Regions from separate parts of the Viridibacillus sp. FSL H8-0110 genome, predicted to be linked through region 2. Evidence: riboswitches for the same ligand, from Rfam matches in the RefSeq annotation. Region 2 holds a riboswitch; the other holds the start of a gene.
The links. A riboswitch is a leader RNA that binds a small molecule or an ion and turns the genes downstream of it on or off. The one in region 2 is predicted to bind cyclic di-GMP.

Region 1: another riboswitch for cyclic di-GMP. It lies ahead of MHH98_RS06825 (NPCBM/NEW2 domain-containing protein); the one in region 2 lies ahead of MHH98_RS14095 (hypothetical protein).

Annotation. Positions count from the first base shown of each region.
Region 1 covers NZ_JBBOPJ010000001.1:1,376,080-1,392,320, reverse strand. Annotated here, with positions in the region: gene MHH98_RS06840 (GNAT family N-acetyltransferase) at 1-588, opposite strand, end outside; gene dnaN (DNA polymerase III subunit beta) at 762-1,892, opposite strand; gene MHH98_RS06830 (AIM24 family protein) at 2,251-2,943, opposite strand; gene MHH98_RS06825 (NPCBM/NEW2 domain-containing protein) at 3,414-9,230, opposite strand; cyclic di-GMP riboswitch class I at 9,378-9,462, opposite strand; gene MHH98_RS06820 (Asp23/Gls24 family envelope stress response protein) at 10,018-10,425, opposite strand; gene accC (acetyl-CoA carboxylase biotin carboxylase subunit) at 10,442-11,797, opposite strand; gene accB (acetyl-CoA carboxylase biotin carboxyl carrier protein) at 11,813-12,304, opposite strand; gene MHH98_RS06805 (SpoIIIAH-like family protein) at 12,424-12,972, opposite strand; gene MHH98_RS06800 (hypothetical protein) at 12,969-13,406, opposite strand; gene MHH98_RS06795 (hypothetical protein) at 13,498-13,647, opposite strand; gene MHH98_RS06790 (stage III sporulation protein AE) at 13,658-14,566, opposite strand; gene MHH98_RS06785 (hypothetical protein) at 14,654-15,028, opposite strand; gene MHH98_RS06780 (SpoIIIAC/SpoIIIAD family protein) at 15,033-15,275, opposite strand; gene efp (elongation factor P) at 15,380-15,937, opposite strand; gene MHH98_RS06770 (M24 family metallopeptidase) at 15,959-16,241, opposite strand, start outside.
Region 2 covers NZ_JBBOPJ010000001.1:2,793,543-2,809,783, forward strand. Annotated here, with positions in the region: gene MHH98_RS14035 (M20/M25/M40 family metallo-hydrolase) at 1-88, opposite strand, end outside; gene MHH98_RS14040 (amino acid permease) at 88-1,518, opposite strand; gene MHH98_RS14045 (dimethylarginine dimethylaminohydrolase family protein) at 1,543-2,304, opposite strand; gene MHH98_RS14050 (dimethylarginine dimethylaminohydrolase family protein) at 2,318-3,187, opposite strand; gene MHH98_RS14055 (IclR family transcriptional regulator) at 3,323-4,054, shown strand; gene MHH98_RS14060 (DUF3817 domain-containing protein) at 4,223-4,522, opposite strand; gene MHH98_RS14065 (nucleoside triphosphate pyrophosphohydrolase) at 4,866-5,192, opposite strand; partial or broken gene MHH98_RS22125 (IS3 family transposase) at 5,473-5,720, shown strand; gene MHH98_RS14075 (pyridoxal phosphate-dependent decarboxylase family protein) at 5,797-7,446, opposite strand; gene MHH98_RS14080 (hypothetical protein) at 7,617-7,865, opposite strand; gene MHH98_RS14085 (methyl-accepting chemotaxis protein) at 8,066-9,187, opposite strand; gene MHH98_RS14090 (hypothetical protein) at 9,245-9,955, opposite strand; gene MHH98_RS14095 (hypothetical protein) at 10,013-10,381, opposite strand; cyclic di-GMP riboswitch class I at 10,510-10,596, opposite strand; gene MHH98_RS14100 (MarR family transcriptional regulator) at 11,256-11,435, opposite strand; gene MHH98_RS14105 (YfmQ family protein) at 11,696-12,142, opposite strand; gene pdxR (MocR-like pyridoxine biosynthesis transcription factor PdxR) at 12,538-13,968, opposite strand; gene MHH98_RS14115 (hypothetical protein) at 14,659-14,808, opposite strand; gene MHH98_RS14120 (penicillin-binding protein) at 15,181-16,241, opposite strand, start outside.

The sequences.
Region 1 (16,241 bases), 1.4 Mb from region 2:
ACCCATAATTATATTTTCAGTTGCGACTTCTACGTAAGGACATTGAAAGGAGCGTAGTATAGTAAGGTTTTCAAATTTATTAATTCTTTCATCCCAATTAGCAGGAAAGACTGGTAGTAAGCTGCTATTTTCAAACTGATAAACAAGTAATTCAAAATTATAAGGTGCTGTATCTACCAGTTTAAAATGATTCTTTAAAAAGATATCCTTACTTGGTGTCCAAGAAGTTTCAGGATTTGTAACCACTACTACACCTCGCTTAGAATGGCTTTTTGCATCTTGAAGACATTTATTAATCAGTTTAGTCCCGTATCCTTTTCCAGTTTGACTTACCCATAGACAATGGATTACCAAATAATTATTAGCGTGAACCACCCTAGAGGAAAACTCTGCGTCAGTATATTCAATAAAACCTACTTGTTTTTTATTTTCTAGTAATTGAATATACTTTAAACCTCTCTCAAAACTTTCGTTTAGCCACTTATTTTTGTTTATGTATCCAAGTGATTTTTTTTTACTTCTAAGACAATAACTCCCCATTCCTTCGAGAATTTCGGTATCTAGTTCAACCATTTGGAAATCTCCCAAAGAAATCCCTCCTTTTTTCTATATATATATCTATTTCTATTTGTTTTATTATTTCTCCATTGTTATTTCCTTCTTCCACTAACCTGCCCATTTAGTTGACAAAGAAAAGAGAGCCATTTAAACAACTCAAAGATCTTCTCCTGCCACGTTAGTGCAATAAGAACCTGGTCTATTTAATATGAACGTACTGGTGAAATAAGATGAAGATAAGAAGAATTGTCAATAGGTTCAATTAAGACTGGCCTCATTGAACCACCGAAACTTATTCTGATTTCTTCTTCTTTTATTACTTTTAAGGCGTCCATTAAAAAGCTTCCATCAATTGAAATACTTAAATTGGTCTCACCATTAATCATTTTAATATTTTGAGTTTCTTCTATTTTCCCTATTTCTGATGAGTTTGAGGAAATTCTTATTTTTGTATCATTTTTAATTTCTAAATGAACATTGTTATTTTTCCATTCGCTTGCAAAAAGACAAGCTCTATCAATACCCTTTAATAGCTGGTTTGTGTTGAGAGTAATTATTGTCTTCGAATCATTTGGCAATAATCCTGAAATGTTAGGATAATTACCATCAATTAACCTTGAAAAAAGTGAGCTAGTATTTGATTTAAATACAATATAGCTATCTGTTACAAATATATGTATGACACCAGTTTCCTTATCAATCAACTTGATAAGCTCATTTAAGCTTGTACTTGGAACAATGAATGAACCACTTACATTTGATTCTACTGCAAGCTCTCTTAACCCTAAACGATGGGAATTTGTTGCAACACACGAAAGGTGGTTATCTTTGAATGACATATTTACGCCTGTCAAGACAGGTTTAGATTCACTCTTTGAGACTGCAAATACAGTTTGTTTAATAATATCTATTAATTCAACACTGGGGATTTTAATGAATTTAACTTCTTCAATTTGAGGAAGACTTGGGTATTCTTCAGCATTAAATCCGTATACTTTGGTCACAATTTCATCGGATTGAATGGTAACTAATTGTTTTTCGCTTACTTTTATATGTATTTTATCTGGTAGTTTCTTAACAATTTCACTTAAATGTTTTGCAGAAATAACAACACTACCCTCGTGATAAACTTCCAATACTTTTACACCATCAATCGTTAAAGGAATAACTTTTTCAATAACAATATCAGAATTGCTGCCGACAAGGATTATACAATTATTATTAGCAGTTATCTTAATACCTGACAAAATAGGAAAAGGTGTTTTTAATGAGACTGCTTTATTAACATCTGAAATTGCTTTGTTAAAACATTTATTATCTATTATAAATTCCATAATAAAATCCACCTCATTTTAATCGTTAGTGAACTATTTCGACAAAATACCTGAAATTCCCTTTTTATTATTCAACTATACTGCCTCGTTAATGTAGTACATTTCTTCACAATCTTTATAATAAATTTAACATACATTTCCAATGAAAAATCACCTCAACCTAAATCTGAAGAGGTGAGATGATTTTAAGCAAACTTTATTTTTTATAAAACTAAACTACACTTACTTTTATTAGCTTTATCTAGACATCGCTTTAGAGAATTAACCTTATTTCAATTCGATTCTTGATTCGGGAGTTTTGGAATCATTAATGCCTCTTTTGGTAGCTCAATGAAGGCTTTTATATGCTTAAATACTATTAACTCTTTTCCTGCATATAAACTTCTTCATAAGGCTGAACAATGACAAAACCGTCTCCTTCAAACCTCATTTGGATCGATTCTCCACTACCTCTTCCAATGAAAGTTTTTAGTGAAACATCCGTTTGAAATTCTGGTTGAAGGTTCCCCGACCACGCTACAGTTGCATTTGGATCTGTAATAATTGGTTTCCCAGGTGTTACACGTAATGTGAGTGGTTCATAGTGGACTGTAATGGCAATCATACCAGTCCCTTCGCACCGAACATTAAACAAACCACCTGCCATCATACCTGCTACTTTTCTCATAAGCTTGATATTGTGATTGATAGAGGGTTCGAATGCAAGTAGATCATTTCCATTTACATAAATTGCTTCGTTCTGTAAATAAAGAATTATGATTTTTTTCCCACTGTCAGCAAGATATAACTTTCCTTGCCCATTTGCTTTCATGAGGGCAGCACCTTCACCAGTCAAAGCCTTTTTGAACATAGCCCCGATTCCATGTTCTAAAATACCTTCTCGCTCAAACTTTATCTTTCCATTGTAAGCGACCATTGAACCTGCCTTTGCCCAAACGAGTCCATCAAGATTTACCTCCAGCAAACGAGGCGTCTCTAATTCAAAAAATCCTTCTCCTTTGTCCTCTTGCTCCGTATTTTTAACAAATTCAGTAATCGAGTATTTATTCATGCCACACAACCTTTCATTTTTTTACATATACGTAAAAATGTACACCTAGGTTTCAACTAATCCACCATTTTTAAAACATAGATGCATATATATAATAGTTATTAAACAAGGCTACACCTTTCACCTATCTCACAAATCAAATGTAATAAAGTCCATATTAACTGGTTCAATACCCCCTGCTCGGTTTATCCCTCCTGTTAAGAAGGTATGTCCCCTACCCCCAAAAAAATGCCAAATACACAATATCTTCTTCTTGAAGTAACCCGCCCCGTTAGTAAATAGGTGCCACCACTAAACAGAGTTATTTAACATATCACAAATATAAAGAAAAAAAGCCGCACCAAAAGACGGTTTTCTCCGACTTTTAGAACAGCCCATTTTCATATTGTTAAATTACAAAATAATACAATAGACAAAATTAAATTTCCCTGTTATTATCCAATAATATTTCTACCATAAAAATTTTTAAACTAATTATTATCAATAACATAAATTAAATATATAGGGTTGTCTTCTACTTTATAGACTAATGTCATCATGTAGATTCCTTTATCCTCTTTTGAAATATCTATCATTAGCTTATCAGGATTTTGCTCCCACTCACTGATATCAATCTCTGTTTCTTTAAAGGTTTTAGTGTTTCTAACCCCAGCTAAATGCGGTTTGACTTTCTTTCCATCTATTCCTAAAACAAGATTCTCTACTTCAATTACTGACCCTTTTAATTCTCCTACTTCAACATATTGTGGATCAGCTATTAAATTTTCTAATTTAGTTAAACCTTTTAATGGAGAGAAATCTGTTATTTCATTTTCTGTAATATTTAGCGTTACTAAGTTTTTAGCATGTTCTAAACCTTCAAGAGATCTAGCTCTTCTTGATTCACTTGTTAAAGTTGTCAGTTTATACATATCACCAAGCGTAATATCTCCAGTTAATCCTAACGTTTTCTTGATAGAATTACTTAAATATTTATCTTTTATAGTAATCACTTGAGTTAAATCTATTTCAACTAAACCTTCTTTAGCAGCTTTTAATAAAGCTAACCCTTCATCTACTTCTTGTTGAGTCGATTTTTTATTAGCTAGAATCTCTTCTGCTTTAGTTAGCGTAGTTTTTAGAATTTCCATACTTTCAAAGGTATAATCATCTTTATCAATTCCTTTTGCCTCTTCAATTGCTTTTTCTAGATCTTTCGTGAATAGTCTTTCTGCATTTGCGAAATGTAATTTAGCATCTCCCCAAGTAGCATGGTCAGATCCATTACCATTTCCACCGTCTTTAACTACTAGTTTAAGTTCCTTCGCTCCGTTTATATCTACTTCTACAAATTTTTGTGGGTCTCTTGAATTCATTACGCCACTATCAAATTTCTTTTCACCATCTACATATACTTCAAAACTTACTGCTCCTACAGATCCAAACATTTGTCTATCGACTCCAACAAATGAACTGAAATATGCAGAGTCTTTGTCCGTTAAATCGTAGACGATTGTTGATGTCGCGTGAGTACCGATACCTCTTTCATATGATATTACTTCATCAGAATCATCTGTAAGTCTTAATGCGTTACCACTTATAGACTTATCCTTCGTAAGTGTTCCCCAACCTGTATTTGCTGACTTCCAATCGTAATCCGTTAAGTACTTATAATCATCCATATCCACCACTGCGATTGTTCTAGTTTTTGTCACTGTATTTCCATCGCTATCTGTAACTGTGTACGCAATTTTATACTTGCCGGCTCTATCAAAGTTTACTTGATCTGTTCCTGTAACTTTTACTTCAGATGTTAAGTCCCCGTCCTCTGCATCAATTGCTGAATAGCTTTCATTTAAATCGATTTTTTGTCCTACTTTAGTTGAAATGGATTTAGCTATTGTCATTTTTGGTGCATTATTTAAAGTTAAGAATTTTGCGTCACCGAAACTACCATGATCTGAAGAAATTCCATTACCTGCATCATTTAAAACTAGTTTTAATTCATTTACATCTTTTACAGGTATTCTTACTAGTTTTGCTTCTGTATTATATTTCATTAGCCCACTGTCATAAACTTCTTTTCCATCAGCTAGAACTTTAAACTTAATACTTGAATTATTTTGTTCTTGTATATTTCTATCCACACCTATAAATGTTTCAAAATATTCGTAGTTAGAATTAGCAAGGTTATAAACCACTTCAGCATTTGCATGTGTTCCAATACCTTTTTCAAATTCTTTGTTTTTACCATTCACTAGTAATTTAATATTGTTATTTGTGCTAGATTTATCTTTTCGAACTGTTCCATAATCAGTTCGTGCTGATTCCCAATCGATATCACTTAAGTAAGAAGCCGCACTATAAACAACTATTGTTCTAGTTTTAGAGATTGTATTCCCATCACTATCTGTTACCGAATATTCTACATTGTAAGTACCTGTTTTATTTGAGTTAAAGCCGTTTATTTTAACCTCAACTTGCTCTATTAAATCGCCATCTTCAGTATCAAATGCTTCTACATCTTTTAATACATTAAAGTCTTCGTTTAATTTAACTGTCACTATTTCTTTCGGTACAGCTAATGAAGGTTTACTAGAATTTTTCGTGAACTTAGCATCTGCCCATACTGTATGATCTGCTGTGTTACCGTTATTTTTGGCATCTGTTGTCACTAGTTTTATCTCTTTAGCACCAGTAACAGGAACCTTTACAAATTCATGTTCTGTGTTCGCATTGAATACGTCACTTTCGAATTTCTTTTCGCCATCAACCCATACTTCAAATGTTGCAGTTGAAGCTTTACCTTTCATAGCTTGATCAATTCCTATATAGCTTTCGAAGACGTCAAAGTCTTTGCCCTCAATGTCATAAACCACTTCAGAATTTGCGTGTGCGCCGATTCCCTTTACATAGGTAGTATCTAAGCCTTGTCTAACTAATGTAATTGCTCCACCAGCAGGTGCTAAATCTTTCTTTAGTCCTCCCCATGCAATATTAGCTGATTTAGCATCCAAATCAGAGATAAATGTGAAATCACTTGCCACAGTAAATTTTGTTGTTTTTGTTTCTGTAGTCCCAGCATTCTTCACTTCATAAATAATTTCATATTTCCCTTTTTTTGTTACATCGACGTTACTCGATTTTACAACTACATCTTTCGTTATATCATCACCTTGATATGTAGCCGCTTTTACGTAATCCATTGGATCAAATTCTTGGCGTAATTTTAGGGTTACATGTTCCTCAGCTGACAGAGTTGGCTGATACGCCTTCACTTCTACTGGTTTTAAACTATTTAGTTTCTTATCATAGCCAATAATTTTGTAAGTATAGTTTTGATCCATGTCTAATTTTTGGTCTACAAATTGATCAGTACTAGTAAATCCAACTAATTCACCGTCTCTATAAATTTCAAAGCCTAAGAAATCGTCCTTATATTTCTTATCCATTTTGAAACTTAACGTCTTTGATTTAGCGGAAGCATTCGAAGCAATGCTAACTTTAACCGAAGCATTTTTGTCTTCTATTCCTCTTCCTTCATAGCCTACTACAGAGTCATTTAAATACCACGATTTCTTTGGTTTCTTATACTTGGCAGTTTTCTCTCTTGTTTTTTCATTAACCACAAATCCATGTCTAGCAAAATGTTCACTTAAATCCAACTCCAATACTTCAGAAGAGAATTCAACCAAATATTGTTGTTTAGAGCTTTCTCCATCTGTAAGCTTTACATCTCTTTCTCGATAAAGTCTATTTAATTTCCCCCAATAGCCAGGGCTATACATCTCTAATTGCCAATACACACCTAACTTCTCGAAAACTCCTTGATCATTATAATCTTTTAAATTTTCTTTTATTACATTTTTATAAATGTTTGCTTCATATGGGATTCTATTATCTAACTTACCGTAATAGCCAGACATGTATTGTGGTAACATATTGTTCGTTGTTTCACCGTATAACCTAACACTTACATCCATTCTATGACCTATCTCATGTGTTAAGCCCCATGATGGGCCTCTTACTTCAAATGGAATTAAGTGATTAGCAACAACATCATCTAAAGTACCGATATGGTCGCCAGCTGCATACATATACGCATATGGTTGAGCAAGACGTACATTATCTCGAATATATTTAGGGTCATGACTTTCACTACTAGCATCCAGTCCATAATATTTAAATATTTCTTTCATATGTGTATTGTACGACTTGATTGTTTCAAGTGGGCTATAGCCATCTTCTATATACGTTTTGTACGCACCTGTTGCTGTACCCGTCCAGAAAATATGGTCACTCACGAATTCGAATACGTCTAGCATTTCTCTATCTTCAACATTTGGATGTTTTGCTTTATCTTCATCTAATTTTTTCTTGTAATCAATTAAGAATGATTTGAACTCTTTTACATTAGTATCTGCTGTTGCGAAAGGAATTTTTTTCACACCTTCAAATCGGATTGTCGGCGCTTTTTCTTGTTGTTCTTTCGTATATGGATTAATGATATAAATACTTCCACCAGGAGTGACAGCCTTGTTATACCAGCTATCTTTATTAACCTTTGGTACAGTGATTTCATTTTTACCAGGTACTAGGCTGACATCTTTTCTCCAACTAGACCAAGAACCTTCTTGCTGGGCAAAAGATAACTTAGGTAATGGTCCTGTTGCATCCGCATCAACATAAACAGTAATTTGATCTCCTGGTTGAGCAGCGAAGCCTGTAGGCTGCAGATTGTTACCAAAGCCAAACTTCAGGTTTTGATTTGCATGTTTCACCATATCTCCATGTTGTTCTGCTACAACTAGAGTTCCTTCGATTTGAACTCCATTCACAATAGATTTAGCTAAATCTAGTCGATCTTTTAGAATAGAATATAGTGGGTGTCCTTTCGCTTCCTTCTCCAGTGCGTTGATTTTATCTACACTATTGAATTCTGGCACTACCTTACTCATTGTTCCATCAGTGAAAATACTATTCACCTTATCTTCTATGACATCTTCAGTATAGAAAGCTAATTCCGATAAAGTTGCCCAATTTTGATTTGATTTCTTGAACTTAAATTTAATTCTTTTAAATTTAGTAGATTCGAATTTAGCTTCGACTAATCCTTCTACCATATTATGTTTACCTGTTGTAACTAGTTGATATGTATCTCCTTTAGACGTTTGAGAAGCATAAATTTCAAACTCTTCAGCGAATCCTTTGCGATCAGATTTTCTTGCTCCATACATGATTCTATTTAATTCCACTGATTTTTTAAATTCTACTTCTACTTCATTTGTGAAGTCATTTGAATTACTTTTATTCGTTTCCCAGTAAGTATCTAGGTTGCCATCGACGGCATTCCCGATTACTTGACTAAGATACTGACCAGCATTATTTCGGATACTCTTAATATTTTCAATATCCATTCTAAACAACTTAGAATATTCCTCATTAGAATAATACTCAAAAGGTTTTGTTTTGGCTTTAGTTGCTTCTATGTTTGATTCATTTATTAATACTAATGCATCTTCTATATCTTCTATAAATTCATCATATAAAGGGTGTGATTGAACCTTTTTCTCTAATGCTTCTAACTTTTCTACTGTATTGAACTCATCAGATACTTTATTATGGTTTTCATCAGTAAATAGTTTTTTCATACTCTCTTTTACTTGGTCTTCTTTATAAAAACTAAATTCTGCTGCACTTGCCCAATCTTGATTGGCCTTTTTGAACACAAATTTGATTCTTTTGAATTCAGTTGGTTTAAATTGAATTTCAACAACATCACTGGTTGAACCTTTATATTCTCCAGGAGATACTAAAGTATAATCATCACCTTCATCCGAGATAGAGCTATAAATTTCAAACTCTTCCGCAAATCCTTTGCCTTTAGCACTGGTTTGTCTAGCAGCATAAACAATTCTATTTAATTCAGTCGATTCATTTAAATTGAATACTACCTCGTTAGTAAACTGCGCAGTATTCGCTCTTCCAGTCTCCCAATGTGTATTCATATCACCATCTATTGCTTTATTAATAGGAGAGCCTGAATAATTTCCCCCGTTGTTTGTTATCGATTTAATGTTTGTATTATTCATTTTGAAGACTTCATTATACTCACTTAAACTACTATTTCCGTATAAATCAAATTTACTAACTGTAGCATTTATTGCCTCATTGATCTTGCTTTCTAATGCCGTTTTATTAGCATTGGTATTCGGTGCTGCCAAAACATTCACAGCACTCCCCGAATAACTTGCTAACAACGCTGTTGATGTTGCAATAGCAATTAATTTAGACATTTTCTTTGACATATGCTTTCTCCTCCAGATGAATAAAACCCTAAGAAGTTCATTAAAAAAGCTACTCTATAAGAGAGTAGCTAACTTTTGATAACGTCTAAATAAAAATGATTAAGACATTTTTATTTAACCCAAAATAACAAAAAGTATAATGTACTCTTTGGCAACTGGCTGGCATAGTTTTTCAACCTTAGCCCCTCTAGCTTTGCGTCCCTAAATTTCTCTAGGTTTGCCTATTCAATTTTTATAAATCTAAAGTACCATGATATCTTACACTACATCATGAATCATATGAATTGTTTTACATCTAATAAGTTCCAATTTATTTCCCTCACTCTAGTTATTACAACCTAAAACTTATCTCCTATTTATTGGTTTTATAATAAAAATATCATTTTCATTATCGAAAAAGTCGCATTACTTAAACTTTACTTGAATTGTGTTTTTTCTTATATAGTAATAATGTATCACATTAAATATTTTACCTTTAAATTTTTTACCTATATCACTATACATTCATTAAACTATAAGAAAAAACTCCTAAACTATTCATTATCCTCTAGTAGTTATGAGCATTAACTTTAAATCGTTTAAATTGCTAGCTATAGCAAAATTATTTTATTATTTGGATCATAGATTCATTAGTAATTGATTGTGGGATATCTTTAAACAAATAAAAACCTCTCATTTATTTATACCAAAGAGTTTTTAACGAAATTATTTGATTCTTTCTAATGACGAGTTTGATTTTCAACACAATAAAAAAACACCACTTCATTGGAAGTGGTGTTTTTTTACATTATTCAGTTTTTGCATCGTTCATTTGATCAAATTGGATGCCGGTAATATGTACATTTACCTCTTGCGTTGCAAGAGATGTCATATTAAAGATAGCTTCACGAATCTGGGTTTGAACTTGATGAGCTACTTTCGCAACAGATGCTCCATATTGCACGAAGCAATATACATCTACGATTAAGCCCGCTTCAGTCCATTCGGTTTTAATACCTTTCCCATGAACCTTTTTACCGAATTTTTCTACTACGCCTGTAGCGAAGTTTCCTCTTGTACCAGAAACGCCTTCCACTTCTGTAGTAGCAATTCCTGCAATAACTTCAATAACTTCAGGCGCTACTTCAATCTTACCTAGCTCTTCCTTACCAGCAGGAGTGCTTTGAGGTAAAGATTGTATCACTTTTTCAGCCATAGAATTCGCCCCTTTCTTATGAATTCATGACGTCATTTTCTTCAAGGAACTTCGTATTGAAATCACCTTTTTTGAATACCTCATGATCCATTAATTTAGCGTGGAAAGGAATTGTTGTTTGAATGCCTGGTCCTTCAACAATGAATTCACCTAATGCGCGTTTCATCTTAGCAATTGCTTCTTCACGTGTATCTGCATGTACAATCAATTTTGCAACCATTGAATCGTAGAACGGAGGAATACTATATCCTGGATACATAGCAGAGTCGATACGGACACCGTAACCACCCGGAGCTATATAATCTTCTACTTTACCCGGTGAAGGCATAAAGTTTTTAGATGGATTCTCAGCATTGATACGACATTCCATCGCCCAACCATTCACTTTCACATCTTCTTGTTTATACACTAATTTCTCGCCAGAAGCAATCTTAAGCTGTTGTTGAACAAGATCAATACCTGTAATCATTTCAGTTACTGGATGTTCTACTTGAATACGTGTATTCATTTCCATGAAGTAAAACTTGTCTTCATGGTAGTCAAAGATGAATTCTACCGTACCAGCACCGCGGTATCCACAAGCTAACGCAGCTTTAACTGCAGCCTCACCCATCTCAACGCGACGTTCCTCAGAAAGTGCAGGAGACGGAGCTTCTTCAACAAGTTTTTGCATACGACGTTGAACTGTACAATCACGTTCACCTAGGTGAATTGTATTGCCATAGTTGTCCGCTAGTATTTGTATTTCACAGTGACGGAAATCCTCGATGAATTTTTCTAAGTATACGCCAGGGTTACCGAATGCTGCAGCAGCTTCTTTTTGAGTGATTTGAACACCTTTAATCAATTCTTCCTCAGTGCGTGCTACACGGATCCCTTTACCACCACCACCGGCAGTTGCTTTAATGATTACTGGGTAACCAATACCTTTCGCAACTTCGGCTGCTTCAGCTGCATCTGCAACGATACCAACTGAACCTGGAACTGTAGGTACACCGGCTTTAATCATTGAGTCTTTTGCTATATCTTTAATACCCATCATTTTGATGGCATCTGAAGTTGGTCCAATGAAAGTAATACCAGCATCTTCACATGCTTCTGCAAAGCTAGCATTCTCTGCTAAGAAGCCATATCCTGGGTGAATTCCATCACAGCCAGTTTTTTGAGCAACACTTAGTATACTACTAATTTTCAAATAACTCTCACTAGAAAGTTTTGGTCCGATGCAATATGCTTCGTCAGCTAATTGAACGTGAAGTGCATCACGATCTGCTTCTGAGTACACAGCTACAGACTGAATATCTAATTCTTTACAAGCGCGAATAATACGTACCGCTATTTCTCCACGGTTTGCAATTAATACTTTTTTCATTTGGATAGGCCTCCCTTAGTTCTCTTTTACTAGGAACAGAGGTTGACCATATTCAACTAGATCGCCATCTTTAACAAGAATTTCAACGATTTCGCCACTAACTTCTGCTTCGATTTCATTAAATAATTTCATAGCTTCAACGATACATACTACTGCTTCTTCGCCTACTTTATCTCCAACTTTTACGAAAGCTGGTGATTCAGGGTTTGGAGCTTGATAGAAAGTTCCTACCATCGGTGAAGTGATTTTGTATAATGATGCATCCACTGCTGGTGCTGCTGGCGCTGCTTCAGCTACAACTGGTGCTGCAACTGGTGCTGCAGGAGCCGCAACTGGTGCTGGCGCTGCAACTGGAGCTACTTTAACTACTGGCGCTTCAGTTACAACTGCCACACCACCATGTTTTTTAAGTTTCACTTTTGTATCTGCTACCTCATAAACGAACTCGTCGATTGAAGATGAATCTACTAATTTAATAATTTCTCGAATTTCCTGAATTTTCAACATAAATTACTCCCCTTAATTTTGTGAAATATAATACACTACTTATTCTATCGTGTTTTGGGGTATTTTTAAATAGATAATTGAAAATAGGAATTATTCAAGACAATATCGTTATTTTTTCGTTAAAAAGACTCAGATTTAAAGTCGACTACTATTTTACCAGCTGTAGGTACCTCTTTTTTAACCGTGTATACGATTTCATCTGCTTTTGATTTTGATAATTCAGCAGATTGTACTGTAACACGAATTTGATCATTTTCAGCTCGTACAAATGCATCTGAATAACCTAAAGTTTTAATGAGCAATTCTAGCATCGCTTCATTAGATTCTTTCTTAACAATAACATCCATCTCGTTAAATGCTTCATTCTTTTCTTCAGCTGTATACTTATCTGAAGCTATTTTTTGCGTTAGAGTTGTTTTCAATTGACTACGTTCATTTATTAACTCCATACGCATTTCTTCAAATAAGTCACTTTGTGCTGTGACAGGTGTTTTATCATTGCCTGTTAGTTTAGCAATATCATCAACTGCTGTGCTATTTAATGTGCTATCTGAGAAGATTTTAAGACCATTAAATGGTTGTGCTGGATTCATAAGATAGTACACTGAAATAACTGCTGCTAAACTCAATAATGTTAAAAACCAAACTGCTCTCTTTTTTACTCTCATTTTATTTCCCCTCTCTTTTCCATAGGCATTACAACAATTCTGTGTGCAGGAATTTCCAGCACTTTTGTCAGCGTAGTTACTAATTCATTCTTTACCGCGATGTCATTCGCCCCTTCCGCAACAACTAATACTCCAGTTACTTGCCCACTTTCTTGTCCAGTTGTATTAGACCAGCTGAAATAATTCTCTAAGGATGAAGAATCTTTTTTTACATCTTGTGCCGTTTGTCCACCTGCATAAAAATAAAGCTCAACTTTCCCGACTTTGTCAATCCTAGATAAAATGACTGCTAGCTGTTCCGCTTCATTAGTAGATACATTCTCTCCTTTAGACGATGTTTTCATAGGATTTTCATTATTGTATGAAAACATGGCCACAATAATGATGACAATTGCCATCAATATTCCTACATAGTAAATTGACGTTTTTTTCATATTCTGCACCGCCCGAGCTAGTCATCCCCCTCTTCACATCTTTCCTGTTATCTACATCATTGTATGAAGCATAACTCTAATCTATGAGATACTAATGCCAAAAATTAAAAACAAACTTTAAAATCCATATTGCAACGATTATTTTCAATAGAATAACCCACTCTTCTGGGTCCTCCAATAGTAAACTTACAATTTTGCCAACGAATATAATGACGACTAAACCAAGTAAAAATGCTTCCACAACCCCAATCCTATCCTTCTTGTATTTGTAGTTTCAGAAGTATAACGGCTAATATCGCTGTGAAAAAGAAGGCAAATGCAATAATAAAAGATACTGCACACAAAACAAATAATGTTTTGCCTATATCATCTAAAAAACTCGCAATATCTTTATCAGAAAAAGGTTCCATCAATGCTGCCAAGAAACGAAAACTTAATCCTGTCATTAAAATTTTCAATGTCGGGATAATAGCAGCAGTAAATATACCTATCATTAAACCTGTACTCGTTACCGTTGCAGTAGTTGATGAATATTTTCTAAATGTACTTAAACTCTCAGTTATAAAAGAACCTATGAATGGAATGTTTTGTTGGATCATCTTTTTCAATGGTCCTAGTGCAGCTCCGGTAAAAGATACTGAAACTACACTATTCATAACTAGAAACATCGAATAGCACATGACTGTAGCAGAAACGACGCTTAATACAAGTACTCGTATAAAGTCAGCCATTCGAGCAAAAGATATTTCTGGCATGAAACGAGATAGAAAATCAAAAATCAAAGATGCCGTCAACAGAGGAATTAGCCATCTCCCCGTTAAAAATACAGCAAATTGAATGAGTAGTAATAACATAGGATGCCACGCCATTAATGACATAGCTCCTGCTGAGATGGCCATTGCAGACATTAATATTGGATAAAGGGCACTAAAGAATGCAATCATATTCTCAGATAATGCCTGCATCATAGTAAATGATTGATAAACTGGCTTTAATGTCGTAGTAAGTATAGCGATAAAAAAGAAAACCCTTGTCCACTCTTTAAATTGAGGCATTATAAAATTTAATAATAAAAAGAGTAGTGCATAAAAAAGTAATGAAACGAGTGTAAATAATGTGTCCTTGAAGGGGGCGACCAAAATCTCCTGTAACCAGTCCAATCTTGCCCTCCTATCTTTTTTTGACGTTTACCCAAAAATCTCTTCTATTAAATTGAGTTTGTCCATAAAAATGACAACCTTTATCTACTATGGTTCGATCAAACGTTGCCAAATTGAAAATAATTCAATTATCTCTTTTAGCCAAAGCGATAAAATAACAAGCTTTACCGCTGTATGTGATAAAAAGGCAAGTGCTTCATAATCCTGGTCATTTAAATGTTGTGACACGGCTGTTGAAATGAAATATATAAATGCACTGCCTAGGATAAGCGATAAATATGGGATCTCAATTGGAAATGCATGCAATAACCTTTGAAGAAACGGGATGAATAAACGCATTAATAAAAAGCTCATTAATAAGAAAAAAAACACCGTATAAAAGACACGATGCAAAGCAGGAATTGCCATTTGAATGAACATTAAAAGAATAAGCATAATCACAGCGTAAAATAATATCGTCATAAGCTCAGGTAGCCGTTAACCATTGGAAGAAGGTGAGAATTTCATCAAAGAACAAACGCAAAAAATGAAGTAGTTCCGCTGCGATATACATATAGGCTAGAAAATAAAGAAAAAAAGAAAATTCCTTTTTACCGGTTTGTTCAAAGAAGATATGTAAAAGCGCAATCACAAGTCCAATACCGGCGATGCGTAGAATGTCTTGAAGTTCCGTAGCTGCCCCTCCTCTTGTATAATCTAATCTATGCAAAGTTAGAAAGAGTTATGATTTCCAATCATACAAACATCGAATTAGACAAAAAAATCGACCCTTATAGCATAAGCTATAAGGGTCGATTTTAAAGAATGACTTAATTATCCACGAGATACGTAAGTGCCTTCTTCAGTGTTAATAACTAATTTGTCACCAACATTAACAAAGAATGGTACTTGTACAACTAATCCAGTTTGAACTGTTGCTGGTTTAGAGCCACCTGAAGCTGTATCACCTTTAATACCTGGTTCAGTCTCAATTACTTCTAGAAGAACTGTATTTGGAAGATCAACACCAAGGATTTCTCCTTCGTAAGACATGATTGAAACTTCCATGTTCTCTAATAAGAATTTCAATTCGTCTTTAAGTTGGTTTTCAGATAATTCAATTTGGTCATAAGTTTCAGTGTTCATGAACACATGATTATCACCTGAAGCATATAGATATTGCATTTTGTTATTGTCAATTTGAGCTTTCTCTACTTTTTCACCTGCACGGAAAGTTTTTTCCATTACTGAACCGTTACGTAGGTTACGAAGTTTTGATCGTACAAAAGCTGCACCTTTACCAGGTTTTACGTGTTGGAAATCTAGTACACGGAAAAGTCCACCGTCTACTACGATTGTTAGGCCTGTACGAAAATCGTTTACTGAAATCATGAATGTTCCTCCAATATTACTTTATAAAATGATTAGTTCTTTTGTGGAATGAGTTAGTTTTTCATTACCTGTCTCTGTGATTAATGTATCGTCCTCAATACGGACACCACCGATTCCTGGTAGATAAATACCAGGTTCACATGTCACGACCATACCTGGTTCTAATACAGTAGGTGAACGGAATGATAATCCAGGACCTTCATGTACTTCTAAACCAATTCCATGACCTGTTGAGTGGCCAAATGCCTCACCATATCCATGTGCTTTAATATAATCACGTGTTACTGCATCAGCTTCAATACCT
Region 2 (16,241 bases):
ATTGTTGTTCACCAGTAGTCAATGTCTGGCTTTCCCAACTGACTAGTTCACATATTAATTCTCGTAACTGCTTGGATGTACCCCACATTATGTCTCGCTCCCCTTTTCAATAATCACTTTTTGATCTTCAGGTGCAAAGGACTTCCCCTTTAGCCTCACTTGATAAAAGATTAAACAAGCTATGAAAAACCCTACCCCGTAAGCTAAACCAACTCTTTGCGTGGAATCCCATGCAAGAAACCCTAAAATCAAGGCGCAAAATGCGATACAAAAAAGAGGAATAAATGGATAGTACTTTACTCGATAACCTAAATCCTTTAGTTGCCCACCGTTTTTTAAATAATGCTTTCTAAACATTAACTGCGATAGTGCAATACCCATCCATGAAATCGTAACTGAAATTCCAGCAATAGACATGAGCAATACAAACACAGTATCTGCTTCCATAACACTCGTTAAAAGTGACAACAATGAAAATACCATTGTAAATACAAGAGCATTAAAAGGAATTTTGTTTTTATTGACTTTTCCGAAAATTCTCGGTGCCATTCCTTCATTTGACATCGCCCATAATAACCGAGTTGATGCATAGAGACATGAATTTCCAACGGATAAAATAGCTGTTAATATAATGAAATTCATAATATCCGCTGCAAATGGAATTCCTACTAAATCTAACAGCGTTACAAATGGACTCTCTAATAGACCAAGTTCACTAGATGGGAAAATAGCAGATAGAACAATAATAGAAGCAATATAGAAAAGTATAATACGAACTAAAATCGTACGAATAGCTCTCGGAATATTCTTTTGAGGGTTTTCCGTTTCCCCTGCTGCAATACCTACTAATTCAGAACCTTGATATGAGAATATTACGTTCATCATCGTGACAAAAATAATAGCAATCCCAGCTGGGAATAACTGTGTTGGCGCTAAATTTGTTAAATGCGGAGCTGGACGATCTGCAATCGGAACCCAGCCGATGATGACAGCAATACCAATAATAATAAAAATCACAACTGCTACTACTTTAATACCTGAGAACCAAAATTCTGTTTCAGCAAATCCTCTTGTAGACAAGGCGTTTAAAGAAAACAGAAGTAACATAAAGAGTGCACACCATATCCAAACTGCTACATCTGGAAACCAATGTTGCATCAATATTCCAGCAGCTGTAAATTCAACACCTGCGGTTGCAGCTGAACCTACAAAGTACATCCAGCCAAGGGAAAAACCTGCAGATGGATGTATATATTTTGTTGCATACGTTTGGAATGAGCCTGTTACAGGCATATGCACGGCAAGCTCACCCAAACAAGTCATCACCATATACAAAATAAATCCACCAATTAAATAACCAATAATGGCACCACCAGCACCTGCTTGATTAATCGTATAACCAACGTTTAAAAACAAGCCTGTACCAATCACTCCCCCAAGTGAAAGCATCAATAAGTGACGGCTTTTCATGGATCTCTTTAATTGGTTTGACTCATTCACCCCTTGTTGATCGTTCATACCCATCCCACCCCATGTATGTTTTTAAAAGCGAAGTGACAAGCAGCTTAAGCCGCCATCTTGTTTTTGGAATTCACTCATCGGTAATTCAATAACGCTATATCCAGCTTGTTCTATTTTTTGTTTTGTCGCTGGGTAACCTGCAGGAATAATGACAAAATCATTGACTAAAATACAGTTCGCTGAATATTCATCTTCTTTCGGAATAACGATTTTGTCGTATGAAGAAAATAGTTCGTCTTCAACAAATTCACCAGCTAAAACCATTTTGTTGTCACCTAAATAAGCAATTCCTGTTTTCAAATGGAAGAACTCTTTAAGTGGTACAATATGAGCCACGTAATCTTCTTTTTCTAAAATAGCTTTTAATTGTTCAGCACCTTGTTGATTTGTACGCTCTGAAATACCAATGTAAAAAGTATTATCTGCTTGCAATACATCGCCACCATCTAATGTGCCAGGATTTTCGATGTAATAGATTTTTTCAAATAAACCTTTTAATACTTGTTCCATTTCGACAATTTCACCATTACGACTAGCTGCACCTGGGTTTGATACGACTGCAAAATCTTTTGTTAATACTGCAGTATCTTCTACAAAAGTAGAATCTGGGAATGCTTCATCTGCTTCTAAATAAGTAACCTCTACTCCACAAGTTTTTAACGCTTCAACATAAGCTTCATGTTGTACTAATAACCCTTCGTAATTTGGTGTACCTAAATCAGAAGTTGTTAACCCCTCTACATAACTTTTACCTGGTTTTTTTACAATAACATTTGAAAACATTTTATTATCCCCCTTAGTATCTTTCGACTGGGCAAGTTAAACACGTTGGCCCGCCTGTCCCTTTTACTGTGATTTCATCGCCTTTATACGTATAAACTGTTGCTCCTGACTCTTTCAATAGTTGTTCTGTAACTGGATTTCCAGCAGGTAAAACACATACTCTTGGTGCTAGCGCTAAAACATTACAACCAAGTGAATCGTATTCATCATTTGGCACCTCAAGTAGAGTAAAGCCTTTTTCTAAAAGCCATTGGCGCATGAAGACTGGCATTAGTCTTGAATGTACAACCGCTAAATCCTTGTCCACTATGCTGATGAAAGACATTAAATGCAAGCAAGCTTCTTCACCTAAATCATGTGGTAAAGGAACAATCATCACTTCATCTACAAAAGGTTTGAAGATTTCTTTAAGTTGACGAATCGCTTCATCATTCGTACGGTAGCCTCTCCCTATCGCTACTGTCCGCTCATTTAACCAGACAATATCTCCACCATCTGAAATAGCTTCCCCTTTTAAGCTACCGATGATTGGTATATTCTTTTCTGTCAAAAACTCATTAAACACATCTGCTTCAGGTTGTCGCAATTCTTTTCCTGAACGTAAGATGATAGCTCCGTGCGGTGTAAATTTCACTGGATCATGTGCATATAAAGAATCCAAACCTACAGTTTCGTTTTGTGGCAAGAAATCTATCTTTTCAACATGCTTTCTTAAAATATCTAGAAACGATTCGTACTCATTTATAGCTTCTTTAAAATTCGGCTCACTAAGATAAAAATATTTCTCCCAATTCCCTTGAAGATGCTGTTGGTTAATAAACGCAGCATCGGGACTTTTCACAATGACACGTTTCAAAGGTGCATACATTGAATCACAAAACATACTTCCCCCTCCTTCTTTCCGATGAACGGAAAATTTTTCCGTCAAAAGGAAACTATATATTTAGAATATATGAAAAATATATTATAATGTCAATATATTTTAATAAATCTGAAAATAATACTAGAGGTGAATTTTATGCAAACAATCGATCGTATAATGCAAGTAATTGGAATTGTTTCCAATGTAAAAGAAGAAGGCATTACCATTACCGAATTAACACAACAAACAAAATTACCACTTGCGACTTTGCACCGTATGCTCACTTCACTAATTGAACATAGACTAATAGTTCAAGATAACGAAACAAAAAAATACCAACTAGGAAATATTTGGCTAGAGTTCGGTCTTCAACTTTATGACCGTTTCGATTATGTAGCGTCCATTCGTCCTGAATTAGATCGATTGGCCAATATTGTCAATGAAAGCGTGTATTTAAGTAAACCAATTGGGACTGAAGCTATGGTGATTGAACGTATTGATGCGCCAAATAATCGAATACGAATTGTCGATCAATTGGGTATGAGAATACCGATGCATATTGGGGCCGCAAATAAATCGATGCTCGCCTGTATGTCAAAATCTCAAATACATGACTGTGTAAAGAAAGCACTGGCACCAAAGGAAATGGAAGAATTGTTTGAAAAGTTGTTAGTAATTCAGGCTAATGGTTATGCAATCAGCTATGAGGAGAAAACAGAAGGTACAGCTTCCATCGCAGCACCGATCCGCCAAAGAAATGGTGAAGTACTAGGCGCAGTAAGTATAGGCGTTCTACAATTTACACTTACAGAGGAACGTATTGAATTTTTAAAACAGGAATTGTTGCAAACTACAACGAGAATTTCACAACAACTTGGTTTTTTATAAAATTTAATTCTAGAACTAAACCTTTGGCTTCCCTTTTTTTACACAATTGCGTTAACAAGGAAATAAGCATACTTACTATTCTATAGAAGACATTTCGCTTAAGTTTTATATAAGTCTCTCAATTTAAAAACAACTACAAAAAAGCCTGACAATTAATTGTCAGGCTTTTTAATAACGCTGTTCAAGCTTTTTTAATTTGATATCATATATGAAATTTCCAAATGGTATAAATGCTACTGCAAATGCTAGCAATGACCAAACAATATTCCAACGAACACGAATTGTTACATATAATATAACTAAAACGTAAGCGACGAAAATGAATCCATGTGCTGCACCAGCAATACGAACAGCCATCGGAATATCTAACATATACTTCATAGGCATCGCTATAAATAATAATATTAATAGCGAAATGCCATCAAAATAGCCAGCTAATCTCAGCTGACCAACAGGGTTTTTTAGCATAATTTCTCTCCTACAAACAATTTACCACGATAAAATCCGAAGGTACTTCTAGCTTATCGAATTTTACAGTACCGTACAATATTGTTTGTTTAAAAAGAAAGTATGTTGTGTCTGATTAATGACTAAAGAATATCGATTAGTTTACAGACAAGATTGCGAGTGACTGCAAAAAGATTTGAATCGTTAATTTATTTCTTACACTTTTGCGTAATTTTCCAAAAAACAACTAACTATGTCTTGATATCATAATTCTACTTATAGTTGTAAACCTTCCACACTTAATAGAATAATTACATTGGATTTTATTTATTATTCAACTACATTTAAGAAAAACACTTGTAACTTATTCATCCTCTACTTCTATTAAATAGATCCCGTCTGAGAATCCACCTCGTTTTTCTTTTTTCGATAAACGAATTTGTTCCAGCTCCTCGTAAGAAACCCCATAAACAGCCAATGACGCATGAACTAACTCTAATATATCTGCAAGCTCCTCAACTGCGTCTTTTTGTACTTCTGCTTCATTAAATTCAAGTGCTTCTTCTGTCATTTTTAATTTCAATTCTAATAAATACTCTTTTGGTGCTAAAACTCTAGTTGAGTATTCTTTCCCAGTCTCCTCAATTATTTGCGGGATTAAATCTCTTACTAGTTTGTTGTATGTGTGCACTTTTGATCACTCCTTCTATGTTTTGCAATGAAGAAATAATTTCAATTACTAATACTGATATAGCAACAATTTTAAATACTTAAACTTACCTATTTTCTGAATTTACGAGAACAAATGAAGAAAGAAAATATCACTATAAAGAGGTTAGACCTACTCCAGAAACAATGGGAAAATTATTACCAAACATTATTATTAAATAGAACTTGCATAATGCATAAAAAAAGGTTTCAAATCCACAGTGTATATTGTGCAGCTACAATTATCTAAGCTACCAGAGGGTCGTATTCTACATAATGACCAAGGTTCAGTTTATACATCCTATGATTATCAAAAAGCAGTCAAAGAAAAGGGAATTACCATGAGCATGTCACGGAAAGGCACGCCAGCTGATAATCCCCAATCGAAACGTTCAATCTCGACAATATCTATCTCACACCGAACACATGTGTGATACAGATTATCGAAGAATACATTACTTATTATTATATTATCCGTATTCAAACGAAACTAAACATTCGACTTTTTTAGGAGAAGTTTCCATCATAAATCAACAATGTTACCTAAAAAAAGTATCTAATCTATTGATTATTCTTTTATTACCTCTTTACGATCTTATAATTACATTTTCACTACTTCTTGTTTTAAGAAAAAATTCTAGGTGTTCTTTTAGAAATCCAACATAACGTTCGACCTCTTCTATTGTTGTGTATGGCGAGATTGCAAAAAATTTATGTGCATATACGGATATCCGCTTGCTTGAGTTTGCTACTTCCACGAGACGTTGCTTTTTTGTATTTCCAAAGAAGACAGTATCTCGTTCGGCACCAATTACCTCTGCAAACTCGTCATTAAATTGATTGATTTCTGTTATTTCTTCTACGGTTAAAAGTCCGTTCAATTCATCATTCCATATTGTCTTTTCAGGATAAAAACGGAATGTTGTAATCGGCGAAACTTCATTCGTGATCACCACATTCGAAACTTCTTTTATTAACGTCTCTCTAAATGTAATATTGACACGAATATAGTTGGCTAAAAGCTCTTGATAGCCTTCGATTCCAAATGCCAATAAAGACGCATAAATCGTCAAAGCACTTCCCATTCGCGAACACTCGAGCGTGTAGCCAGTATGATAGCTACCATAACTGCGATTCCCAACATACGGCGTTTCCTCTGCATCTAAATCAACATACTTAAGATACTCTCTGTTTTTGATTAAAAACAAACTCGTGATATATGGCGTTTGTCCAAGCTTATGGAAATCAAAGACCATACTATCTGCAAGCTTGATATGTTTAAACTTCTGTTGATAGGATTTCAATACCTCATTAACGTTGTTTTCAAATCGCAGAGGATTACTTTCAAAGTCGTAATTATTAAAGAAAGTATACATGCCACCCATAGCAGAGTCTGCATGGATATAGATTGGATATATGCCATTAGTGCGTTCCAATTCTTCTGCTATCCGCTTAATTCCCTCAATGTCATCAACCCCAAATGTATCAGTAGTTCCCATTGTGGCAAGGACATAAAGTGGAATGCCGCCTTTTGCAATAACATGCTCCATTTTTTCTTTTAAATCTTCTAGATTCATAGAATGATCAGCATTGACTTTCACGCGTATCATGTTTTCTACGCCAATCCCAGTTGCTTCTACAGATTTATACAAACTGTAGTGTGATAGCTCTGAACAGAAACAATAGAGATTTTGCGGTACACCACTTTGATTAGAGGACGGCGCGTAACGGGCAATGGCAAGACGTAAAGAGTTAAAGACAGCCCCTTGTCCTCCCCAAGTTGTATATCCTGCACTGATGCTTTCATCGTATCCTATAAGTTTGGATAGCATACTAGTTACTTCAATTTCTGCTGTAGCCGCTGCTGGGCCTTCTACATCCCAAATATTGTTCCCATTGACAAGCACCATTACTAAATTCCCGATAATACTAGCAATATTCGGAAGAGGCGCTGCATTAGCTACATAATTTCTATTGACATACCGGTGTCCTTCTACCAATTTGAGAAGCTTCTGAATCACTTCCTCCATCGACACACCCGTTTTCGGAACATCAGCCTTTTGAATAACACGATTATAGTAATCCTCTGTGTACTCGGGCATTTCTCCTAGCGTTAGTTTGTTAGGGTCCTTTAATTCATCTATTTTCGTTAAAATTGTCCTAAAGTAAGACAATATTTCCTCTCTTTGAAAGTCATTCCCGTCCATACTAGGAAACAATTTTTGTACTTTCTTCATTGTTTTAGCTCCTTGATGTTTTACTAAAAGTAGTTTTATTTTTAAAAAATTTAAATCCCATCTGATAGACCTGCTGCATTAAGAACGATGATGATGGCAATTGGAACTATATATTTTAAGAGAAAATAACAACTGTAAAAGAATATGTATCTTAACATTCGATCCTTGTTTTAATTTCGGCAAACAAATCTTCTTTTGAAATATTCCAGGATACAAAAATCGCGATCAATAATGCACCTACCTAAAGGCATCGAGATATCGCTGACTGCATAATCCATCAGGTCAAAGATGATCTGTTGGACATCTGTTAGCGCACCATACGAAAGACAGGATGGGACTTCAACTATAAAAATGAGAATATCAATAAGCCAAATGGCTTTCATGCGCTTAATCGAATCATTTTTAGTAACTGCAGCCACACCTTGCCCCTTTTGCACTTTTTATCAGTTTTTGCCCAACATAAAAAAGAAGCTTTCCACAAGTTGAATCAACCTATGAGAAGCACTTTTATATTTATCAGAGAGCAAGGTGAAAATCTTTATACTGCTAAACTGACCTTATTTTCAGCATCTTAACCCACTTTAGTTTCCGCAGCTTCAAAACCATGATTCCATGTAAATTATAATTTGTTTACATCATCTTTTAACTCTACAAGACTCTCAGCTTCCAAAACAAGTTTTTGCATTGTATTTAGTTCATCATCACTAATTTCTATTAGTTCCTCAAACATTTCAACAGATTCTCGAGAGATAGAAGCTATCTCAACAATTGTTGTCATTATCTGATGAGAAGCAGAAGATAACTCTTCTGTACTTGCAGAAGAATATTCATTATTTTCTGCAATGACCTTTGTAGTAGATAGAATCTCTTCAAACATGGTTCCAACCTCTACAATGTTCGTATTTGTATCTTTAAATTCTTCAGTTCCCTGTTGCATTGACTTGACAACTATTTCAGTTTCTTCTTGAATATTCTTTACAATATTTGATACTTCAGAAGAAGACTGGCGTGATTGTTCGGCTAATTTTCGAACCTCATCAGCAACAACCGCAAATCCTTTACCATGTTCACCCGCACGGGCAGCTTCTATTGCCGCATTTAATGCCAATAAATTTATTTGTTCTGCAATCCCTGAAATCACTTTTACAATAGTGCCAATTTCGTGAGATTTTTCTCCGAGTTTATTTATTGCATCAAATGTTCCATTTATCGTTTGATTAAACTGATCCATTTTCCCTAAGGAATCCTTGAGCTTCTCGTTTCCTTCTTGCGTCAATTCTAAAGTAGTATTTGATTGAAATGAAATTTGATTTGATCTCACTGATAGATCTTCGATAGCCTGTGCCATTTCTTCCATAGACTCGGCACTTTCTTCTGTAGCTACTAATTGTTTCTGCAATCCTCTACCTACCTCATCGATTGCCGCTCTAACAATATCCCCTTTTTCAGAAGCATATTCTCCAATTTCAGCGAGATTTTCTCCTTTTTCATGTACATTTTTTGAAAATAAATATTTTTTTTCCCTTGTACTGCTGAAAAACTCAATTAGTTGATTAAATACAGCATGATTAGAACTTTTTTCATCAACTTTACTTGCGATATTACCTGCTGATATTTCTTTCATTCCATTTATTATTTCTTTATTAATATGAAGATGATGTTTTAGTGAAAAATATCGGTAAGCAAAATACACCGCTACCACCATTAAGATAACAATTATTCCTAGCATAACAGCTTCCATGATAAATATATCTCCTAACTCCTATTAATTATTGAATAAGACTCAATTATGATTATTTTAAAGCTCCTTTATAAGGATATATGTTCCATCCGCTACATTTGCAGGAATACCATTCAACTTACTATTATCCAGATATTTATGAACAATATAATTTCCGTCTATATCTTTATATTTTTTCATATTATGATATTTTTCCATTACACGTATCGACTTCGGATTTGTCGCTTCACCTAAAACGGCCTTCACCCCTTGTGATGATGCCTTTGTTAGCAATTCATTTCCTAATTGTTGAATAATTTCGTGACGTTCATGTTCAGCTGTCACTCCTAACATGAATAGGTGTAATAACTCTCCATCTTCAATTTCTTTTCCGTTTCGTTTTTTATAATCTTCCATGAAACGTTTATCCACATCTTCCAGAACACGCAGAATTACATTCATATCATAAAAAGAACCTTCAAATAAATCTTCTCCGATAATCTCTGGTGCATTTGTATCTCCAGCAAGCACACCAACAACATTATTATTAATATCCAGAGCGACTGCGCAATATCCCTGCTCTATTGTAGAGTCTAAATATTCCTTGGTAAACATATAGAAATCTTCATAACCTATATTTAATTGACCTACCATCGGTTCCTGAACCCATTTTCCTGAAACGTCCACTCCAATAAATGAGCGAGCCAGGCATTCAGCTGCTTTCTGAATTAAAGCTGTTTGTTCCTTCGTTATAATCTCATATGTATACAACTCTTGTGTTGTTTGCACTTATTGATCTTCCTTCCGAATTATAAAATAAAAATTTCTTTTCTATTGGACCTAACTTTACATAGAATGAGGTACTTTATCGATAAATGTACCTGTGAACTCAATTCTTTCAAGTGCATTCCTAATTTGCACTTGAGCAATTTTAGATGAAGGTTTTACTACAAGGATATCCTTAAAACCTAAGCTAGAATAAAATTGCATCGTTTGCTCCAACTGTGGTACAACCTTTGATGGAACAGTTGTTTGGTGAGTCCCATCGACAACAAACGTATAGTCTTTTCTTGATACTTTATTAATCGTATCCTGTAAATCTATCATATAACCTTCTGCATCTTCCTCTTTCATTAATCCATGCACCTGTACATGAACTTCCTTCGAAACCTCATGAATTGCCATTTTATATTTCTTTTTATCTACGACTATCATCTTTTAATTCCCTTCTTCTTTATGATCTGCTATACTACATTGTTAACATTTGCTCGTTCTTCTCGTAGGAGTGTAATAAAAAAAGCTATCCCAGATATAGATAAGATAGCCAAATAATCGTTATTATTCTTGGCAACCCGACTATCATTATCCAAGAGGATTTTAGATTCGTAGCTTTGCGTCCTTACCTTTCAATAAGTTTGCCTTTTTCAATTTTTATAAATAGTACTAATCTCATGCTCATATATTACTACAACATTATATATTACTTGTCATTTTTTGTCGAACTAGAATTACAAGAATTTTTTCTTAGTTTACATACGAAAAATGCCCCCCTCCTTATGAATGTTAAATTCCATATTTTGTAATATTAAAAAATCCATATTTTTCTAGAATAGTGTGTAGCTCTATTACTTACTTATTGTTCCTTTGGTATAGGATTACCTTGTAAATCTGCTCTACAGTGAGGGCGGATATCTGAACTGTAATCAAATAAATTATTTCCACTGGAAATTAGTAGTATAATCTATGATAAAGAATGAACTTTCGTTTTATAACAAAAGGGGAAGAGGTAAAATAGCCTTTTTCAACTAACAGGTACGTTAGTTAAATAAGAATTAAACAACTTATAAAAGCCTTACTACAATAAAGTGTAGTAAGGCTTTTATATTTTTATATCAAAATCAAATAAATTTATTATCACTTTACGGTCTTAAAGCCAATTTGTACTGTTTGAAATAAAGTCGAGATGTTATTTAGCTGTTGTTTTACCAATGTACTTTTTAATTTGCTGTTCTCCATCTATTGGAGGGAATGCTATGGGGACAGCATTCAATTGATATTTTTCTTGTAGTGCTAATTCAAGGTTAAAAGACTAATCTCTAGGATCGTTAATAACGATGTTCACGTAATTTTTTTCTTTGGCGTTCTTCAATAACTTCGAAACAGTAGGTCTAGACAGATCGAGAGCTTTAGCGATTTCACCTTGAGTCTTATCTAAATCGTAATACATCTTTGCTACATCTACACTAAGTAAATCTTTATCATTGAACATAATTAGCTCCTTTAATGTACTCGTAATAAATAATGATATGCTTCTTCAATGAAAGTCAGTTAAAAACCTTCATAGTATATGGTGTCCGTTGTCATTGGAATTGCAATATGAGGGCGTTTCGGAAATCAAAAACAACTTAACGCTTTACTTTATATTATCGTTCAAGCAATACCAAAGAAGTGATTTAATTTCATTATATGGCGACCTCAATTTGGAAAATACAATTCATGAAGTTATTGTAAACATCTTTAAAAGTATACTTACTCCACAGTTCTATTAGTTGACATATTAAATTTTTGTAGATCATCAGATCTAAGACTATAAGAAACAACTTTCTTCTTCCACTGCTTAACTACATCAACGTTATTTTCGGGATTATAAACAAAGTAATTAACATCTTTTTTGCCCCTTTTTAAGTTGATGACAAATGGAGTTACATTAGTCTCTGGATGTAGGAATAATTTTTCATTGCCTGGAAATATATAATGTTTTTTTAAAAAGTTAGCTTCATTAAAATACTCAATAAATCTAATTTTTTCTTCCTCTTCTAAATGCTTTCCATTAAATGTTACAGTAACATCTTCTGAATCAAGTTTTTGATGAAGTTCAAATTTATCTAAAAACCATGCCACAAGTGCATTTGGAGGACTCATTAACAATTTAAAAATAATTCCAATCACTATCATAATAGCAACTGTCCATGTCATATTATATCAACTCCTTCAATAATAATATCTGGTTACTATAGGCCAACATTTTAATAGTAAATAATATACTATCACAAAATAGTAATTTGCAAACAAGGGCTATTTTTAATAAGACACCATTACAACCCTCAAATCGGGCGCTAAAAACGTCCGATATCCCTTTGTATACAAATGTTAAATGAAAATCAATTCACTCACATAGCCACAAATAATTTTTAATTAGCCTATATGGATGTTTCATCAACTACCACTCAATGATAAAGGATTTATATTTTTATTAACCATCCAATTGGATTATTTTTTGACCATCCACTTATCTTAAGAATTAAATTTAAAATAAATGTTAATAACAAATTTCCTTAAAATATACGAGATGCTTCTCCAGAAGGAAATGTTTACAAACAATTAAGAGCTTCTGCAAACCTTTTGATTCCTTCATCAATCGAATCTTCATCTTCTCTTGCGAAAGTAAAACGAACAAATCCATTTTTAGATCCCATTGTAGAACCAGGAACATAAATGACGCCTTTTTTAATTGATTCTTCAAGTAATTGGATTTCATTAAAACTTTTAAGGATTTTACACCAAATATGAATACCACCTTGAGGAATAGAATATTCCACCTGGTCTTTTAAATATATATCAAGGCTTTTTATAATTTTATCTCTCCTTTTTTCTAATTCCTTAATTAAACGGTTTATATGAAAATTGAAATTTTCTGATTCTAAAAAATCATTTGCTATCCATTGTGTATAGCTAGAATGTCCAAAGTCAATTTGTTGCTTTGCATCGGATAATCTTTCAATCACCGATGTTGGGCCAATAATCCACCCTATTCTTAATCCTGAGGCAACAATTTTGGACAAAGAACTAATGTATAATACGTTTCCGTTCTTATCTATTGATTTAAGGGTAGGTATTTTATCTCCTGAAAAAGCTGTTAAACTATAAGGATCGTCCTCTACTACTGGAATCCCAAGCTTTGAGGATATATCTAAAATAGCTTCTCTTTTTTTTACATGCATTAAGGAACCCGTTGGATTTTGAAAATCTGGATTTAAAAAAATCATTTTAATACGGTGTTTTTTATATAATGACTGCAAATCTTCAGGGTTAATTCCATCCCTATCGACAGGTAGATAATGTATTTGTATACCTGCTGATTTAAAAATCGGAAGATTATAATTGTAAGAAGGATCTTCTATTGCTATTGAATCTCCAGGCTTTAACAAACATTGTACAATTAAATGTAATGCTTGTTGCGCTCCTGATGTTATAAGTATTGAAGAAGGATTAGTTTCGATTCCCCGACTTTTTTTTATATGTTTTGTAAGGGTTTTTCTTAGGATTTCACTCCCCTGTGGATGATCGTATCCTAGGCTTCCAATAAAAGAACGTGTAGAGGTTATCTCCCTTAAAAAGCTTTTTGGGAAAAGTTCTTCTGACAATTCACCTGTAGCTAAATTTATTAAATTATGTTCAACAGCTTCTTTTCTTATTTTTTGTGTCACAGGTAGATTAGGGAGAAAAGAACCTGCCCCAATATACCTATTCCAGCTAGGAATTCGTTTTTTTGTTATACCCCATATATCTTTACTAATGGTAGTACCACTTCCTCTATTTCTTTCAATTAGCCCATTCGATTCTAATTCGTCATATGCATTTACCACAGTACTTCTATTTATTTCTAAAATATTTGCTAAATTCCTCTCAGATGGCAATGGTTTATCAGGTGGGAATGTCCCATCTGCAATTCCCTTTTCAATATAATCTGCGAGTTGTTTATAGATAGCTTTTTTTGCTTTTCTATCAGGTTTCCAATCCATATATACTCACCTCACAATTTCTATTAAACTTGCTTAAAATTTTCCATTTATCTTTTAGCATTGCCATTAAAGATAAAAAAATTAATACTAATATAAATTTTACTTGTAATTAACCTTCCACTTTAAAATTCAATACACATTTTCTTATAAGAACCACATTGAAATGACATAGCCATTATTCAAAATAATAACGTTGTAAACAGGGGGTTCACCAGCTACAATTCAAGACAAGAATTACATGATTTGAACGGATTTTTCTGTTTTGATAAAAAGCGTAAAACCCTTATATATAAATGGTTAACCGCGTACTGTATGATATTACGAGTAAGCCACCTGAGTCCCCGGCAAGAGATTTTTAGGTTAGTGTACAGGACGCCTGCTTACTGGCTAATGATGTGTGAATCCTAAATAGGCAAGATACTCGCGTAGAAGCTTGAGTATTGGAGTTTCTGGACGAGGGTTCGACTCCCTCCGTCTCCATATTTAAAACTGTTATAAATGCAATTATTATTGTGTGACGTAAAGCATAAATTTCAAAATCAATTAGTGAGGAATGGATATCTGATGATGAGTTTTTTGTCACCGAATCTGCAATTTAGGATAATAATAAACTCTTTCATCAATTGAAAAAAAGAACTTCGAATAAGAAAAACATAGGGAGGTTTTAGTCTTCCTATGTTTTCATTCATATTATTTATCTGTTTGTTTTTGCTTTTTTTTCAAATACTCCGCACGTATTTTTTCAAGTTGCTGCTTTTTATCAAATTTGGCAGGCTTAAGTTTTTCATGATACTTTGCCACAGCCACCTGACCTTTGGTATCCAATTGATATTTCCCCACTTTGTTCACCTACTTTTCTTGTCTTTAAAGAGAATCTATTCAACAAATATAATATACATTATTTTACTGAAGTAAACCTTTTTACTTTATTAGTATACTGCCTAACCTTGCATATATCAGTAAAAACTTAGTAAAATAATTCATAGCCAAATGGTATTCATTATACTTATCTTTACGACCTTAAAATTGCTGATTCATTTTAAAGTCATCAATCAATTCGCTAATTTTAACTAAAATAAAAAACCTCTTCCAGTTATTTGTTATAAATAACTGGAAGAGAGTTTAATTTTTGAAATATAAATAGTTGTACGTTAATCATTGATTTAGTTCTTAACAAACTTCGTAGTCGTCTTATTCTCAATAATTTTTTAACTACTTGTAATGTTCCTCCGGTTTTTTCATTTTCAGAATAATCTTTTTGTTTCCATTTAATACACTACCAGCTTTAACACTTTGTTTTTGTACATAGCCTTCGCCGTTAATTTCTATATTAGCACCAGCCATTGTTTGATACGTTAAAACGTTGCGGAGTGACCAATCTGTAAAATCAGGTACAACTGAATCCCCATCTGTCTTCAAAAATACCAAACCACCAGATAAGACTTCTGATTTTTCTGTAGGATATTGATCCGTAATTTTATCACCATTACCTATAATAACTGTTTCGATTCCATTTCCTTCAAATTCTATTTCAACATCCTCAACAAGTTGACCATTTAAGTTTTCCATCGTTTGAGATTTCGTTTTCTTAATTTTTTGAGGCTTAATATTTAAGTACTTTAAACTACTTCCCATCACTGTATTAAACACTATTGATGTTGGCTCAGAGCCCACTTCTGTTGGCCCAAGTTTCGGTTTTCCCACGGCAATGTACATAACTAACTGAGGATCATCTGCAGGAGCCATGCCTAAAAACGAATACAGAAAATAATTTTTTCCCCTTTCGTCGTATTTGCCCGTTGATGGGTCTGGCATTTGCGCAGTACCTGTTTTACCTGATACTTCATATTCCTGACTTGCGAAATCTTTAGCGGTTCCATTTTCTGAAGTAATAGTAGTACTCAAAATCTTTCTAACTTCTTTTGACGTTTTCTTAGAAATTGGTTTACCTTTAATAGTCGGCTTGTTTTCTTTGACGATTTCCTTCGTATTCGGATTTACAATTTTCTCAATTACATACGGTTGCATCATTTTTCCATCGTTCGCAATGGCTGAAACAGCTTGTATTAATTGTATAGGTGTGACTGTAGAACCTTGTCCATAAGTTGTTGTTACACGGTTAATAGGATATTTATCTAAGATTTGTCCTGTAGCTTCATTTGGTAAATCTATTCCTGTTTTTTCACCAAACCCAAATTTGTTTACATAAGAAATGAATTTATCATCTCCTATTAGTTTTAAAAGATGAGCCATTCCTACATTGGATGAGCGCT